DNA from 4 places in the Streptomyces sp. NPDC001922 genome. Region 3 is predicted to be linked to each of the others. Evidence: riboswitches for the same ligand, from Rfam matches in the RefSeq annotation. Region 3 holds a riboswitch; each other region holds the start of a gene.
What was found. Region 3 has a riboswitch for cobalamin ahead of ACFYYR_RS07545 (CbtB-domain containing protein). Riboswitches for the same ligand answer to the same signal wherever they lie in the genome.
Positions count from the first base shown of each region.

Region 1: linked by a shared signal. The riboswitch ahead of ACFYYR_RS21355 (cobalamin biosynthesis protein) and the one ahead of ACFYYR_RS07545 (CbtB-domain containing protein) in region 3 are both predicted to bind cobalamin.
Region 2: linked by a shared signal. The riboswitch ahead of ACFYYR_RS14390 (ABC transporter substrate-binding protein) and the one ahead of ACFYYR_RS07545 (CbtB-domain containing protein) in region 3 are both predicted to bind cobalamin.
Region 4: linked by a shared signal. The riboswitch ahead of metE (5-methyltetrahydropteroyltriglutamate--homocysteine S-methyltransferase) and the one ahead of ACFYYR_RS07545 (CbtB-domain containing protein) in region 3 are both predicted to bind cobalamin.

Region 1 is NZ_JBIASV010000011.1:61,365-64,539, reverse strand. It holds gene ACFYYR_RS21360 (cobyric acid synthase) at 1-669, opposite strand, end outside; gene ACFYYR_RS21355 (cobalamin biosynthesis protein) at 666-1,649, opposite strand; cobalamin riboswitch at 1,813-1,944, opposite strand; gene ACFYYR_RS21350 (hypothetical protein) at 2,153-2,389, opposite strand; gene ACFYYR_RS21345 (anion permease) at 2,407-3,175, opposite strand, start outside.
Region 2 is NZ_JBIASV010000007.1:124,195-127,369, reverse strand. It holds gene ACFYYR_RS14395 (FecCD family ABC transporter permease) at 1-558, opposite strand, end outside; gene ACFYYR_RS14390 (ABC transporter substrate-binding protein) at 635-1,633, opposite strand; cobalamin riboswitch at 1,668-1,849, opposite strand; gene ACFYYR_RS14385 (NAD(P)/FAD-dependent oxidoreductase) at 2,101-3,175, shown strand, end outside.
Region 3 is NZ_JBIASV010000003.1:446,251-449,425, forward strand. It holds gene ACFYYR_RS07530 (ArsR/SmtB family transcription factor) at 1-29, shown strand, start outside; gene ACFYYR_RS07535 (GNAT family N-acetyltransferase) at 114-656, shown strand; gene ACFYYR_RS07540 (histidine phosphatase family protein) at 778-1,389, opposite strand; cobalamin riboswitch at 1,460-1,625, shown strand; gene ACFYYR_RS07545 (CbtB-domain containing protein) at 1,660-1,887, shown strand; gene ACFYYR_RS07550 (CbtA family protein) at 1,901-2,698, shown strand; gene ACFYYR_RS07555 (DUF4232 domain-containing protein) at 3,107-3,175, shown strand, end outside.
Region 4 is NZ_JBIASV010000007.1:166,472-169,646, forward strand. It holds gene metE (5-methyltetrahydropteroyltriglutamate--homocysteine S-methyltransferase) at 1-1,399, opposite strand, end outside; cobalamin riboswitch at 1,579-1,722, opposite strand; partial or broken gene ACFYYR_RS14590 (ATP-binding protein) at 1,856-1,969, opposite strand; gene ACFYYR_RS14595 (helix-turn-helix domain-containing protein) at 2,078-3,175, shown strand, end outside.

The DNA of each region.
Region 1 (3,175 bases), on a different contig from region 3:
GACGTCCCCGCGGAACTTGTTGACCAGATAGCCGGAGACCAGCGCCTGGTCCTCCCGGGCGAGCAGCGCCGTCGTGCCGAAGAACGAGGCGAACACCCCGCCGCGGTCGATGTCCCCGACGACGACCACGGGCAGCCCGGCCGCCCGGGCCAGGCCCATGTTCACGATGTCCGTGCGCCGCAGGTTGATCTCCGCCGGACTCCCCGCTCCTTCACAGATCACCGCGTCATACGTGCCCCGCAGCTCCTCCAGGCACTCCACCACGGTCTCCAGGAGCTGCCCGCGGTCGGTGTACCGCCGCTGCCGCCCCGGCGTGCCCGAGGCGTCCCCGAAGTAGCCCCGGGCGCTCATCTCCCCGACCGGCTTCCCCAGCAGCACCACCTGGCTGCTGCGGTCGCTCCCGGGCTTGAGCAGCACCGGGTTCATCAGGGCGCTCGGCTCGACGCGGGCGGCGGCGGCCTGCATGGCCTGCGCCCGGCCGATCTCCGCGCCCTCCCGGGTGACGAACGAATTCAGCGACATGTTCTGCGCCTTGAACGGCGCGACGGACACCCCCTTGCGGGAGAGCCACCGGCAGATCCCCGCGGTGACCACGCTCTTCCCGGCGTCGGAGGTGGTTCCGGCGACGAGCAGCCCGCCGCCTCTCCGGTGTGCGTCCGGCCCGTTCATCCGCTCCCCCTTCCGGCGGCCGGGCGCCGCGGGCGGCTCCGCACCAGGCCGCCCGCGACACAGAGCGCGAGGGCCAGGGCGTTGACGCGCCGGGACAGCCGGACCGCGCGTTCGATGTCCGGCACCGCCACCGGACGGTTCTCCCCGCCGAGCACCGGCCGGTGTTCGACCCGGCCGCGGTAGGCCAGGGTGCCGCCCAGACGGACGCCGAGCGCCCCCGCGAAAGCGGACTCGACCGGTCCGGCATTGGGGCTGGGGTGCCGCCGGGCGTCCCGGCGCAGCACCCGCCAGGCGCCCCGCGGATCCGGTCCGGCGAGCACCGCCAGCGCGGCGGTGAGCCGTGAACCGGGGTAGCCCGCCACGTCGTCCAGCCGCGCCGCGGCCCAGCCGAACCGCAGATGGCGCGGCGACCGGTGGCCCACCATCGCGTCGAGGGTGTTGACCGCGCGGAAGCCGACGAGGCCGGGCACTCCGGCGACGGCTCCCCACACCAGGGCGCCCACGACCGCGTCGGAGGTGTTCTCGGCGACCGACTCGACCACGGCGCGGGCGATCTGCTGCCCGTCCAGGGCCTGCGGATCCCGGCCGCACAGATGCGGCAGCCGCTCGCGGGCGACCTCCAGGTCCCCGGCGGCCAGCGCGCCGCCCACGGCACGCGCCTCCCGGCCCAGCGACGTCCCGCCCAGCACCGCCCAGGTGGCGGCGGCGGTCAGCCCGGCCGTGGCGGCGGGGGAGCGGCGCAGCGTGCGCGCGAGTACGGCGGCGGCCGCGGTGGCGCCGCCGGCGAGCAGGGCGGTGTGCAGTGCGCCGGCCCCGCGGTGGTCGCGCCAGAGCCGGCGCTCGACGGCCGCGGCGGTCCGGCCGAACGCGGCGACGGGGTGACCGCGCCGCGGGTCACCGAGAACCAGGTCGGCGGCGAAGCCCAGGGCGGTACCGAGGCCGGCCGCGCCCGCGGCGGCGAGTCCGTGTCGTCCCCTCACCGTGCGATCCGTCCCCTCCGGGCGTGATGGGCACGCATCGGATCAGCCGGCCGTCGCGCCTCGGCGGGAACATCCGGGAACGGCTCTTGGCGTACGGGAACAGCCGGGCATCGCGATCGTCCTCACTCAGGGTCCGCGCCCTGGCTCGACGTACCGGCGGTGAGAGTCTCCTGGCTCCCGGATCGGCGCGTCCCCCGGCCTTCCAGCCCGTCGGTGCGGGCCGTGACATCTCGGGTGGGGGTGCGCTCCCCGGTGACAGTGGCGGGACCGCGCCGGACTTGCACCGGCTTCCTCTCCTGCCGCCGTTGGGCCCCGGCAGTCCACCACGGGCCGCGAAGGCCCGTCAACTTGCGCTTGACCTGCGACGGGAGAGTGTGCCGCGGCCCACAGCGGGCGGCCGGGCCCTCCTCGGGCGCACACGACGATCCGCCGGGCCGGACGGCGCGGCGTGCGCTGTCCGGCCCGGCGGACCGGTTGCGGGCGGGGCCGTTCGCCCCGGCCCGTCAGGAGACGATCAGGTGGATGCCGTACGCCACGGCGGCCAGGCACAGGCCGTAGCAGACGTAGGCGCCGGTCCGGGCCAGGGAGCCGGGGGCGGACACCGCGGCGGTGCCGTCCGGCTGGGTCCGCGTCCGGCGGGAGGTGCCGACGATGCCGAGGGTGAACAGGCCCACGAGCGCGACGGTCACCACGAGGCTGACGCCGAAGACCTGGCCGAGAGCTGCCCAGTCGATGTTCATGACGATGGGTTCCTTACCTAGACCGTGACCTTGGCGGCGGACTGGCCGGCCTGCGCGCTCTGCGGGGCCGTGCCCTGCGCGGCGACGCCGGCGACCGGGGCGCCGGTGGCGGCGTCGGACGCCTCACCGGAGACCGCGGAGCCGACCGGCGGCGGGGAGACCGTGCGGAGGGCGGCGGTGACGACGCCCGGCGGCTCGGTGGCCGCGGTCTCGTTGACGTTGGTGTGGTCCACCGGCTTGCGGCGGGACAGCGCCCAGATGGCGCCGCAGGCGACGAGCGCGAGGACGGCGACGGCGGCGACCCCCCAGGTGCCCTGGCCGGCGAGGAGCGCCGCGGCCGCCGCGACGAGACCGGCGGCCGGAAGCGTGAGACCCCACGCGGCCACCATGCGGCCCGCGGTCGACCAGCGGACGACCCCGCCCTTGCGGCCGAGGCCGGAGCCCATGACCGAGCCGGAGCAGACCTGGGTGGTGGAGAGCGCGAAACCGAGGTGCGAGGAGGCGAGGATGACGGTCGCGGCGCCGGTCTGGGCGGCGAAGCCCTGCGGCGGCTGGATGTCGGTGAGGCCCTTGCCCATGGTGCGGATGATCCGCCAGCCGCCCAGGTAGGTGCCGAGCGCGATGGCGACACCGGACGAGACGATGACCCACATCGGCGGGTCGGCCTGCGGGGCGAGCGCGCCGCCGGTGATCAGCGCCAGGGTGATGACACCCATGGTCTTCTGCGCGTCGTTGGTGCCGTGCGCCAGGGAGACCAGCGCGGCGGAGGCGATCTGTCCGGCGCGG
Region 2 (3,175 bases), on a different contig from region 3:
CGCGGGCAGGAGCAGTGCGTCCCAGCGGGCGCCGCCGAGACCGCCGAGGGTCCAGAACAGCACGGCCCGCAGGTGTTCGGCCTCGGCGGCCGTGACGAGCACCAGGCTGGTGAGGGCGGAGAGGATGTACTGCACGGCCACCCCGGCGAGGACCAGCCGGCCGGTGGTCATCGTCCCGCCGCGGCGGGCCATGGCGTAGACGGCGACGAGGGCGCCGAGCGATCCCACGAAGGCACCGGCCGGCAGGGCGAAGGACGTCGCCCCCGCGCCGAGACCGAGCACCACCACGAGCACCGCGCCGGTCGAGGCGCCCGAGGAGATGCCGAGGAGGAAGGGGTCGGCCACCGGGTTGCGGACCAGGGCCTGGAGAACGGTCCCGACGACGGCGAGTCCGGCGCCGACGACGGCGCCGAGCAGGACCCGCGGCAGCCGGACGTCGCGCACGATCGTGGTGAACGGGCCGGCCCCGGTGTCCCCGGCGAGGATGCGCAGCACATCCCCGGCGGGGATCCGGACGGGGCCCAGGGCGAGCCCGGCGACCGCCGCCGCGGCGAACACGGCCGCGAGGCCGGCGAGGACGAGGGAGCAGCGGAGCCGCCCCGCCGGGGTCCGCGGTATTCGGCGGAGCACCGCGCTAACCGCCGTGTCCGGGGTGGAGCTGCCGGGCCAGCGAGTCGACCGCCTCGGGCACCCGCACGCCGAGCACGGCGGAGGACAGCGGCAGCACCGCGAAGCGCTTGTTCCGGATCGCCGGAACGTCGGCGAGCGCCGGGTCGCGGAGCAGCCGCTTCTTCTTGGCCGCCACCGGGGTGCCGCCGTAGTCGTAGATCACGATCACTTCGGGGCGCCGCTGGACGACCTTCTCCCAGGAGACGTCGCCGAAGGTGCGGTCGAGGTCGGCGAAGACGTTCCGGCCGCCGGCGAGGCGGACGATCTCGTTGCCGATGCCCTTGCCGCCCGCGGTGAATGCCGCGCTGTCGCCGCTGTCGTAGACGAGGACGGAGGGCCGGTCCGCGCCCTTCAACCGCTTCGCCGTGGCCGCGAGTTGCTTGTCCTGGCGGGCCAGGAGGGCGTCGGCCCGCTCGGGGACGCCGAAGGTGCGCGCGGTCTCGCGGATCTCCTGACGCAGCCGGTCCACCCGCACCGGACCGCGGCCGCAGCTCTCGATGTTGAGCCGGGTGTGCACCCCGCTCTTCTCCAGCGAACCGCGGTCCCGGCCCTCGCTCCTGTCGAAGGCGCTGGCGTAGCCGCCGTAGACGAAGTCGGGTCCGGCGGCGAGCAGCTTCTCGTACGAGGGGTACTTGTCGGCCAGGACGTCGACGCCCCGGTAGGCGTCCCGGAAGCGGGGCAGCACCCGGTCGTCGAGGTAGGCGGTGCCGGCCAGGCGCTTCTCCAGGCCCAGGGCGAGCATGACCTCGGTGGCGTGCTGGTTCAGGGTGACGGCCCGCTTCGGCGGAGCCGTGAACGTGGTCTTCACACCGCAGTTGGTGACCGTGTACGGGAAGCCCTTCGCGGCGGCGGAACGGCCGGCGGGCCGGTCGTCCGTGGGCGCGAGGCCGCAGCCGGTGAGCGGGAGCAGCAGCAGAGCCGCCGCGATGGTCCGGACGCGCAGTGACCCCGGGAACCGGGACATGGCATGCCTCCTCCGGGGGATCCGCGTCCCCTGGTCGGTGCTGAAGGCGGCAGTCCGGTGTCTGACTCCCGAGGAGCGGCCCGTCCCGGCGCGGTGCGCCGTGCGGCACACCGCCGTTCGAAGCGGCTCCCCGGTCACAGTGGCGGGACCGTGCCGGATTCGCACCGGCTTCCCGGGGTCCGCCGCCTCGTGAACACCCGCATTCTGTCAGAGCGCGATCAGCCCGCCCAGGGCGCGAGCCCGTGAGCTGCGCCGCTCGTTGCCCTGCGGGAACCGCCCCGGTGTGAACCGCCTCCGTGGGGAACCGCGCCCGCCCGGGGTGCGGCAGGCCGGAGCGGTCGCCGTTCCTCCGCCGTCCGGCACCGACGGGGTGTCCGGCCGGCCCGGCACCGACGGGGGTGTTCCGTCCGGCCCGGTACCGCCTACCCTGAACGGTCTGCGACCACCGGGAATGCGGGGCCCCTCGGATGAACCACGGCCGGACCACTCCTCGTACGGCACCCTTGGCGGACGGATTCGTCAACGGCGGCGTCTCCTTCTGGTACCGGGACGGCGGCCCGCCCGGGCGCCGGCCCGCCCTCCCCGGGGACCGCGACTACGACGTGGCGATCGTCGGCGGCGGCTACACCGGCCTGTGGACCGCGTACTACCTCGCGCGGGACCGGCCCGGTCTGCGGATCGCCGTGCTGGAGCGGGAGTTCGCGGGATTCGGCGCCTCCGGGCGGAACGGCGGCTGGCTCTACCACGGCTTCGCCGGGGCCCGGGAGCGCTACGCCGCGCAGCACGGCCGGGCCGCGGTGCGGGAGATGCAGCGCACCCTGTTCCGGTCCGTCGACGAGGTGATCGCCGTGGCGCACACCGAGGGCATCGACGCGGGCATCCACAAGGGCGGCATGCTGCGCGTCGCGGTCGGCCCCGCGCAGCAGGCGCGGCTGCTGGCCGCTGTCGAGGAACAGCGCGACTGGGGCTTCGCCGAGGAGGACCTGCGGCTGCTCGACGCGACGGAACGGGCGGAGCGGGTGGCCGTGGCGGGGGCGTCGGCGGCCGCCTGGACGCCGCACGCCGCCGCCGTCCAGCCCGCGGCGCTGGCCTCGGGGCTGGCACGGGCGGTGGCCGCCCGCGGAGTCGACATCCTGGAGGGCACCACGGTCACCGAGATCCTCCCCCGCAACGCCGGAGGGCGGGCCGTCGCCCGCACCGACCGGGGCAGGGTGACCGCCGACTATGTGATCCGGGCGACGGAGGGGTTCAGCGCGAGCATCGCCGGACTGCGCCGTCAGTGGCTGCCGATGAACAGCTCGATGATCGTCACCGAGCCGCTGCCCGACACGGTGTGGGAGCGGATCGGCTGGCGGAACCGGGAGGTGCTCGGCGACACGGCCCACGCCTACATCTACGCCCAGCGCACCGCGGACGGCCGGATCGCCCTCGGCGGCCGGGGAGTTCCGTACCGCTTCGGTTCGCGCACGGACACCGGGGGCGTCACCCGGCCGCAGACCGTGGACGCCCTGTGGCGCGCGCTCGTCACGCTCTTCCCGCCCG
Region 3 (3,175 bases):
AGCTCGGACACCTGGCACCGCACGACTAGGGCGGTTGCAGCCGACGCCGGGCCGCTCACCGGGGGCGGTGTCGGACCGATGCCGGTGTCAGGGGGGCCTGCAAGACTCCCCGGATGACCACCGACTCCCTGCACATCCGTCAGGCCGTGTCCCCCCACGACCTCGACCCATGGCTCCGGCAGGCGCTGCTCGACTGCTGGGTCGACGTCACCAACGCCGGCGGCGCGGCCGGCTTCCCCTTCCCGCCCATCGACACCCACCACGCCGCCCCCGCCCTGGACACCCTCGTCGCAGGCCTGTCGGCGGACACCTCCCGCCTCCTGGTGGCCTGGGCCGAAGGGGAACCGGTGGGCTGGCTGACCATACGCCGCGACACCTTCCGCCTCACCGCGCACTGGGGGACGGTCCACCACGTACAGACCCACCCCGCGGTCCGCGGACGCGGCATCGGTGCCGCACTGATGGAGGAGGCCCGCCGGGTGGCGCGGGACGAGATGGGCCTGGAACAACTGCACTTGGCCGCCCGCGGCGGTGCGGGGCTGGAGACCTTCTACGGACGGCTCGGCTGGAAGGAGATCGGCCGGTGGCCCGGCGCCTTGCGCCTGTCCCCCGGCGACGACCGCGACGAGGTCCTGATGGCCCTCCAGCCCCTGTAGGAAAGGCGGCAGCCTTGGCTGCCGCCTCTCCTCCCAGGGATCGGCCGCCGCATTCCCGGACGACACCTGACCGGCCGTCCGGCCGCGCCTGCCCAGGGCACCCGACTCGCTCGCTCGTCCTTCAGGTCGTCGGGGGTACCCCGGGGTCCGTCCGAGCATCACCGTCGTGAGTCAGCGGCCGGCCGACCGAGAGATTCCACCGCCGGCGTCGGCCGCTCAGATCGGTTGCGTGCAACGGGCGGACGTCGAAACGCCAGAAGGCCTGGTCGGGCGCGGAGAGGACGTGGACCAGGGAAGCGCGCACGATGTCCGGTTCCGCGACGGCGACGATGCGCCCGCTCCGGTCGTCGAGTGAATCCAGCCAGGCACCGACCCGTTCACGGAACTGCCGCAGCGGCTCTCCCCCGTGCGGCGAGGCTGCCGGATCGGTCAGCCACGTCATGACAGCCTCCTCCTCGGAGGCCGCGACCGAGTCAAGGGTCCGTCCCCGCCAGCGCCCCATGTCACAGGGCGCGATGGCGGCCAGCGGTTCCGCGGCCAGTCCGAGGGCCTCCGCGGTGCGGCGACAGCGCAGCGAGGGTGAGGCGAACGCCGGCAGATCCCGGCCGACTGCGCCCGCCAGGGCCTCGGTGCGTGCCAAGGCCTCGGGGTCGAGCGGACTGTCGTCGTCGAAGCGGACACCGCGCAGCGCCTCGCTCGTCGCAGGTGTGATCAAAGTGACCCGAACTGTCATCGGCGCACCCTACGTGAGCCCGCTCCAAGGGGCGCACGAACGTGAGTCGCGCCTCACGCCCTTGGCCGAAAGTGCTACACGCGGTACGGTCACCGCGACATTCTCCATCACTCGACGACGGCGAGACGGAAGCCGGTGTGAATCCGGCACGGTCGCGCCACTGTGTGCTGCGGCGCACGCCCCTCGGGGCGGGCGCCCGGTGAGTCAGACCCGCGGACCGTCGTCATGCACCACCGTATGGGACGCGTGTTCCCTCAAGGAGGTTCCGCCATGGCCGAGGCCACTGTCTCTGCTGCCGTTTCCGCCCCTTCCCTTCCCGCACCGCAGTCCCTGCCCGTCCGTGCGGTACTCCCCTGGGCCGTCTTCGTGGGCCTCCTGATGCTCGTCGCGCTGTACTTCGTCGGCGCGGAGCAGGGCGCCACGTCCGTCTTCTCCGGCGCCGGGGTGCACGAGTGGGTGCACGACGGGCGTCATCTGCTCGGCTTCCCCTGCCACTGAGGGGCGACGACACGTGCACGCCTCAAGAATCGGAAATCTCCTGGTCCGTGGCATGCTCGCGGGCCTGGTCGCCGCCCTGTGCGCCTTCGCCGTGGCCTATGGTCTCGGCGAACCGTCCGTTGACGCCTCCATCGCCGTCGAAGAGGCCCAAGCCGCCCACGAGGCCCACGCCGGCCATGGTGCGGCCGCAGCGGAGGAAGAGGAGGAGGCCCCGGTCAGCCGGTCGGTGCAGTCGACCGCCGGCCTGGCCACCGGTGTCCTGGTGTACGGGGTGGCGCTGGGCGGCATCGCCTCCCTCGCGTTCTGCTTCGTCCTGGGACGCATCGGCCGCTTCACCCCGCGGGCGACTGCCGCGCTCACCGCGGCGGCCGCCTTCACCACCGTGTATCTGGTGCCGTTCCTGAAGTACCCCGCCACACCTCCTGCGGTGGGCAATCCGGACACGATCGGGAAGCGCACCACGCTGTTCTTCCTGATGATCCTGCTCAGCGTCCTGCTGGGCATCGCTGCGATCATCGTCGGCCGCCGCTTGGCGCCCCGCCTGGGCAACTGGAACGCCACACTCGTCGCAGGGGCGGGCTTCGTCCTCGCAACGGCTGTCGCGTTCGTGTTCCTGCCCGCGAACGAGGACGCGGTCAAACCGAGCTTCCCGGCGGCCCTGTTGTGGGAGTTCAGACTGGCCTCACTGGCCGTTCAGGCCGTGCTGTGGACGGCCTTCGCGGTCGCCTTCGGAACACTGGCCCAGCGCCTGCTGATGCCGGGCCTGCCCCGAACCGAGCAGGCGGCCAGGGACGTTCCCGCCGCTGGTTGACCGCGTTGCCGCGCGGCACACCGGACACGACCGTGGCCCCGCCGACCTGTTGAGGTCGAGCGGGGCCACGGCGCGTGCCGCCATCCCGCGCAAAGGGGCCTGCCGCAGCCGCGGCCGACCGTCGGCGGGCGCGGGCGTGTGCCCGTAGGCGCGCGGACCTGCGGCCTGCGCCTCACTTCCGAGGACTCACGTCGCGTCAACCACTCGGCCACAAAGCCTGTTCGTGCGATGGCACGGTTTGTTGCGATGCGCCCGTCATGGCGGTGGGGGCAGGCGCGCCGCGGAGCGCTGTTGCACTGCGTTAGCCATCCGTTAGCGGAACGTCAACCCGACCCTCGAAGATGATCTTGACGGGGCGCGCGTGAGGCTGCGTCCGACTGAAGCAGACCGATCCACGGGGGAACACCCATGCGCAAGAACCTCATCCGCACGACCACCCTGGCCGCTGTGGCGGTGACCGCCGCCTTGTCGCTGAGC
Region 4 (3,175 bases), on a different contig from region 3:
TGCGGCCGGCGCGCAGCGCGGCGCGTGCCGTGCGCAGCTCGCCCGTCTGCGGGAACGAGCCGATGGTGGTGGTCGGCAGCAACGGCAGCCCCAGCTGGGCCCGTTGGACGGCCGAGCGCTCCGGGTACGACGCGGACCGCCGGCCGTCGGCATCCGTGAGGGCCGCGGCGCGGGCGCGTACGGCCGGGTCGCGGGTGAGGGGCGAGCCGGTGCGGGAGGCCAGGTCCGCACGGTTGGCGGCGAGTTCGGCGGTGATGGCACCGGTGCCGTGCGTCAGCCCGCGGGCCAGGGTGACGATCTCGGCGGTCTTCTGCCGGGCGAACGCGAGCCAGCGGGCGATCTGCGGATCGATGTCCCGCTCGGCCGCGGCGTCCAGCGGCACGTGCAGCAGTGAGCAGGAGGACGCGACGTCCACCCGGCCGGCGAGGCCGAGCAGGGTGCCCAGCGTCGTCAGGGACGCCCCGAGGTCGTTGATCCACACATTGCGGCCGTTCACCACACCGGCCACCAGCCGCTTGCCGGGCAGCCCGCCGACCGCCGCCAGATCCTCCAGGTTGCCGGCGGCGGTGCCGGTGAAGTCCAGGGCCAGCCCCTCGACCGGTGCCTTGGCGAGCACCGGAAGCGCCTCGCCCAGCCGGTCGAAGTACGAGGCCACCAGCAGCTTCGGCCGGTCCGCCGTGCCACCGAGCTCCCGGTAGGCGCGGGCGGCGGCGTTCAGCTCGGCCGGGGTGCGGTCCTGGACCAGCGCGGGCTCGTCCAGCTGGACCCATTCCGCCCCGGCGGCCCGCAGCGCGGCGAGCACCTCGGCGTAGACCGGGAGCAGCCGGTCCAGCAGGGTGAGCGGATCGAAGTCGTCCGGCACCTCCGGTCCGGGCTTGGCCAGCAGCAGATAGGTGACCGGTCCGACGAGCACCGGACGGGCGGCGAGGCCGAGGGCCAGGGCCTCCCGCAGTTCTGCCGTCTGCTTGCCGGGGTCGGCGGTGAACACCGTGTCCGGGCCCAGTTCCGGCACCAGGTAGTGGTAGTTGGTGTCGAACCACTTGGTCATCTCCAGCGGCGCGACGTCCTGAGTGCCGCGCGCCATCGCGAAGTAGCCGTCCAGCGCGTCGGCCTCGACGGCCGCGCGGTGCCGGGCGGGAATCGCGCCGACCATGACGCTGGTGTCCAGGACGTGGTCGTAGTACGAGAAGCCGCCGGTGGGCACCTCGTCCAGGCCCGCCTCGGCGAGCTGCCGCCACTGGGACCGGCGCAGCCCGGCCGCGGTGTCGTGCAGGGCGCCGGCGGTGATCGTGCCCTTCCAGTAGCCCTCGACGGCCTTCTTCAGTTCCCGGTCCGGGCCCTGCCGCGGGTAGCCGTGCACGGTGGCCCGTGCGGTGGCGGCTGCGGATGTGCTGGTCACAGAACTCTCCTTCGCGAGTGTGCTCCTGGGGGACCCCGGCACGGGCCGAGGGCGCGAAGGGACGACCGGACGGCAGGCCGTACGCGGTGCTGCCGCGGTACCCGCCTGCTTCCGTACGCCGACCCGCCCTCGAGGTCACCGGGATCTCCGCGCGCCGGGTGGGCGCACGGGCAACGGGCAGGTCTTCGGACTCGCGGGCACGTCTGCCGGGCAGACCCCTACTGGCCGTCGCTTCCCAGGCCCGTCGGACCCAGTGCGTATGACGGCGGTCGTTCCCACTCACCGCTGCGGGGCAGTCCCGGATTCCCACCGGGTTCCCTCTTGCGACGCCCCGCCTGGCGGACAGGGCGAACCAGCTGCACCGGCCACCCTAGTCCCGTCCGGCGCCGCGGTCAGCACCGTTCACCTGCCGGACCGGCGTGCGCGGCTTCCGGACGAGGCCGCAACGGGCCGGAGTCAGTCGTTCTTCCGAGCGCACTCGGCCCACACCCGCTTGCCCCAGGGCAGTGGGTCGGTCCCCCAGGCCTCCGCCAGCGCCCCCACCAGTGCGAGGCCGCGCCCGCTCTCATCCGTGGCGCTGTGCGTTCAGGTAACCGGCGTTCCCGATCGAGGGGACGGGCCGCACGGGAGGCCAGGGGAGGGGCCAGGACGAGTAGCTTGGTCGCAGGGAGGCACTGCATGAACGACCAAGCGGGACGCGCCCGGTTCGGCGCCCATCTGGCGGGCCTGCGCAAGCGCGCGGGTCTCTCGCAGCGCTCGCTGGCGCTCCGGTTGTGCGTCACTGCCGGGATCACCACCTTGACGCGTCACGAGGTCTCCCGGTGGGAGCGCGGCGGGCGCATCCCGGCCGCTTGGTTACCACCGCTCGCGCATGTGCTCGGGGTGCCACTGGACGGCCTGGAGCGGGAAGCCGCGCGGGCCCGGGGCGAAGCCGAGCCGCGGGTCTGCGCCGGCCGTGAGCCGGACACCTACGTGCAGGACGCCGTGGGATGGCTGCTCGCGCATGACAACCGCCACGGTGGGGACCATGTGGCGGACGCCGCCGTACAGGTGTGGGAGGCCGAACGGGGCCGGATCACCGGCGACGACAAGCAGCACCTCGCACAGGTGGCGGAGATCGGGGAAGTGGCCGGGTGGCTGCTCCACGACGCGGCCCGGTTCCGTGAGGCGCGCGCCACGCTCGCGGAGGCGCACACCCTGGCCCGCCTCGCCGGTGACGCCCCGCTGGAGTGGTTCATCCTGGACCTGATCGCCATGATCGACGTGCACACCGGCCGTGCCGGTGAGGCTGTGGCGATCACGGACGAGATGCTGACCGGCCGTGAGGTACCCGGCCGTGTGGCGCTCATGGCTCGCGTACGGCGTGCACGGAGCCTTGCGCAGGCCGGAGACCGGAGCCGGGCGCTGGACGCTCTGGAGCGAGCCACAGGGGGTCTCCAGGATTCGATACAGGCCAACGACCCCGCGTTCACGTGGTGGATCGACAGCACCGAAGTGGAGCTGCACACCGGCGAGGCACTGCTGAGCCTCGGGGACCCGCGCGCGGCGCTGCCGCACCTTCAGCGGAGTTCGGAAGGTTCCAGGGGAGGCGGGGGCCGCCGGGAGTTCGGCAATGTGCTCGCGGAGCTGACCGCCTTGGTGCAGCTCGGTGCGTGGCGGGATGCCGAAGCGCCGCTCCTCCGGCTGGAACCGGTCCTGCGCACGGTCACGTCGTCCCGGACCCGTGTCCGCCTCCGGTCCACGCTGCGCGCCATCGACTGCGACGCCCCGTCGTGG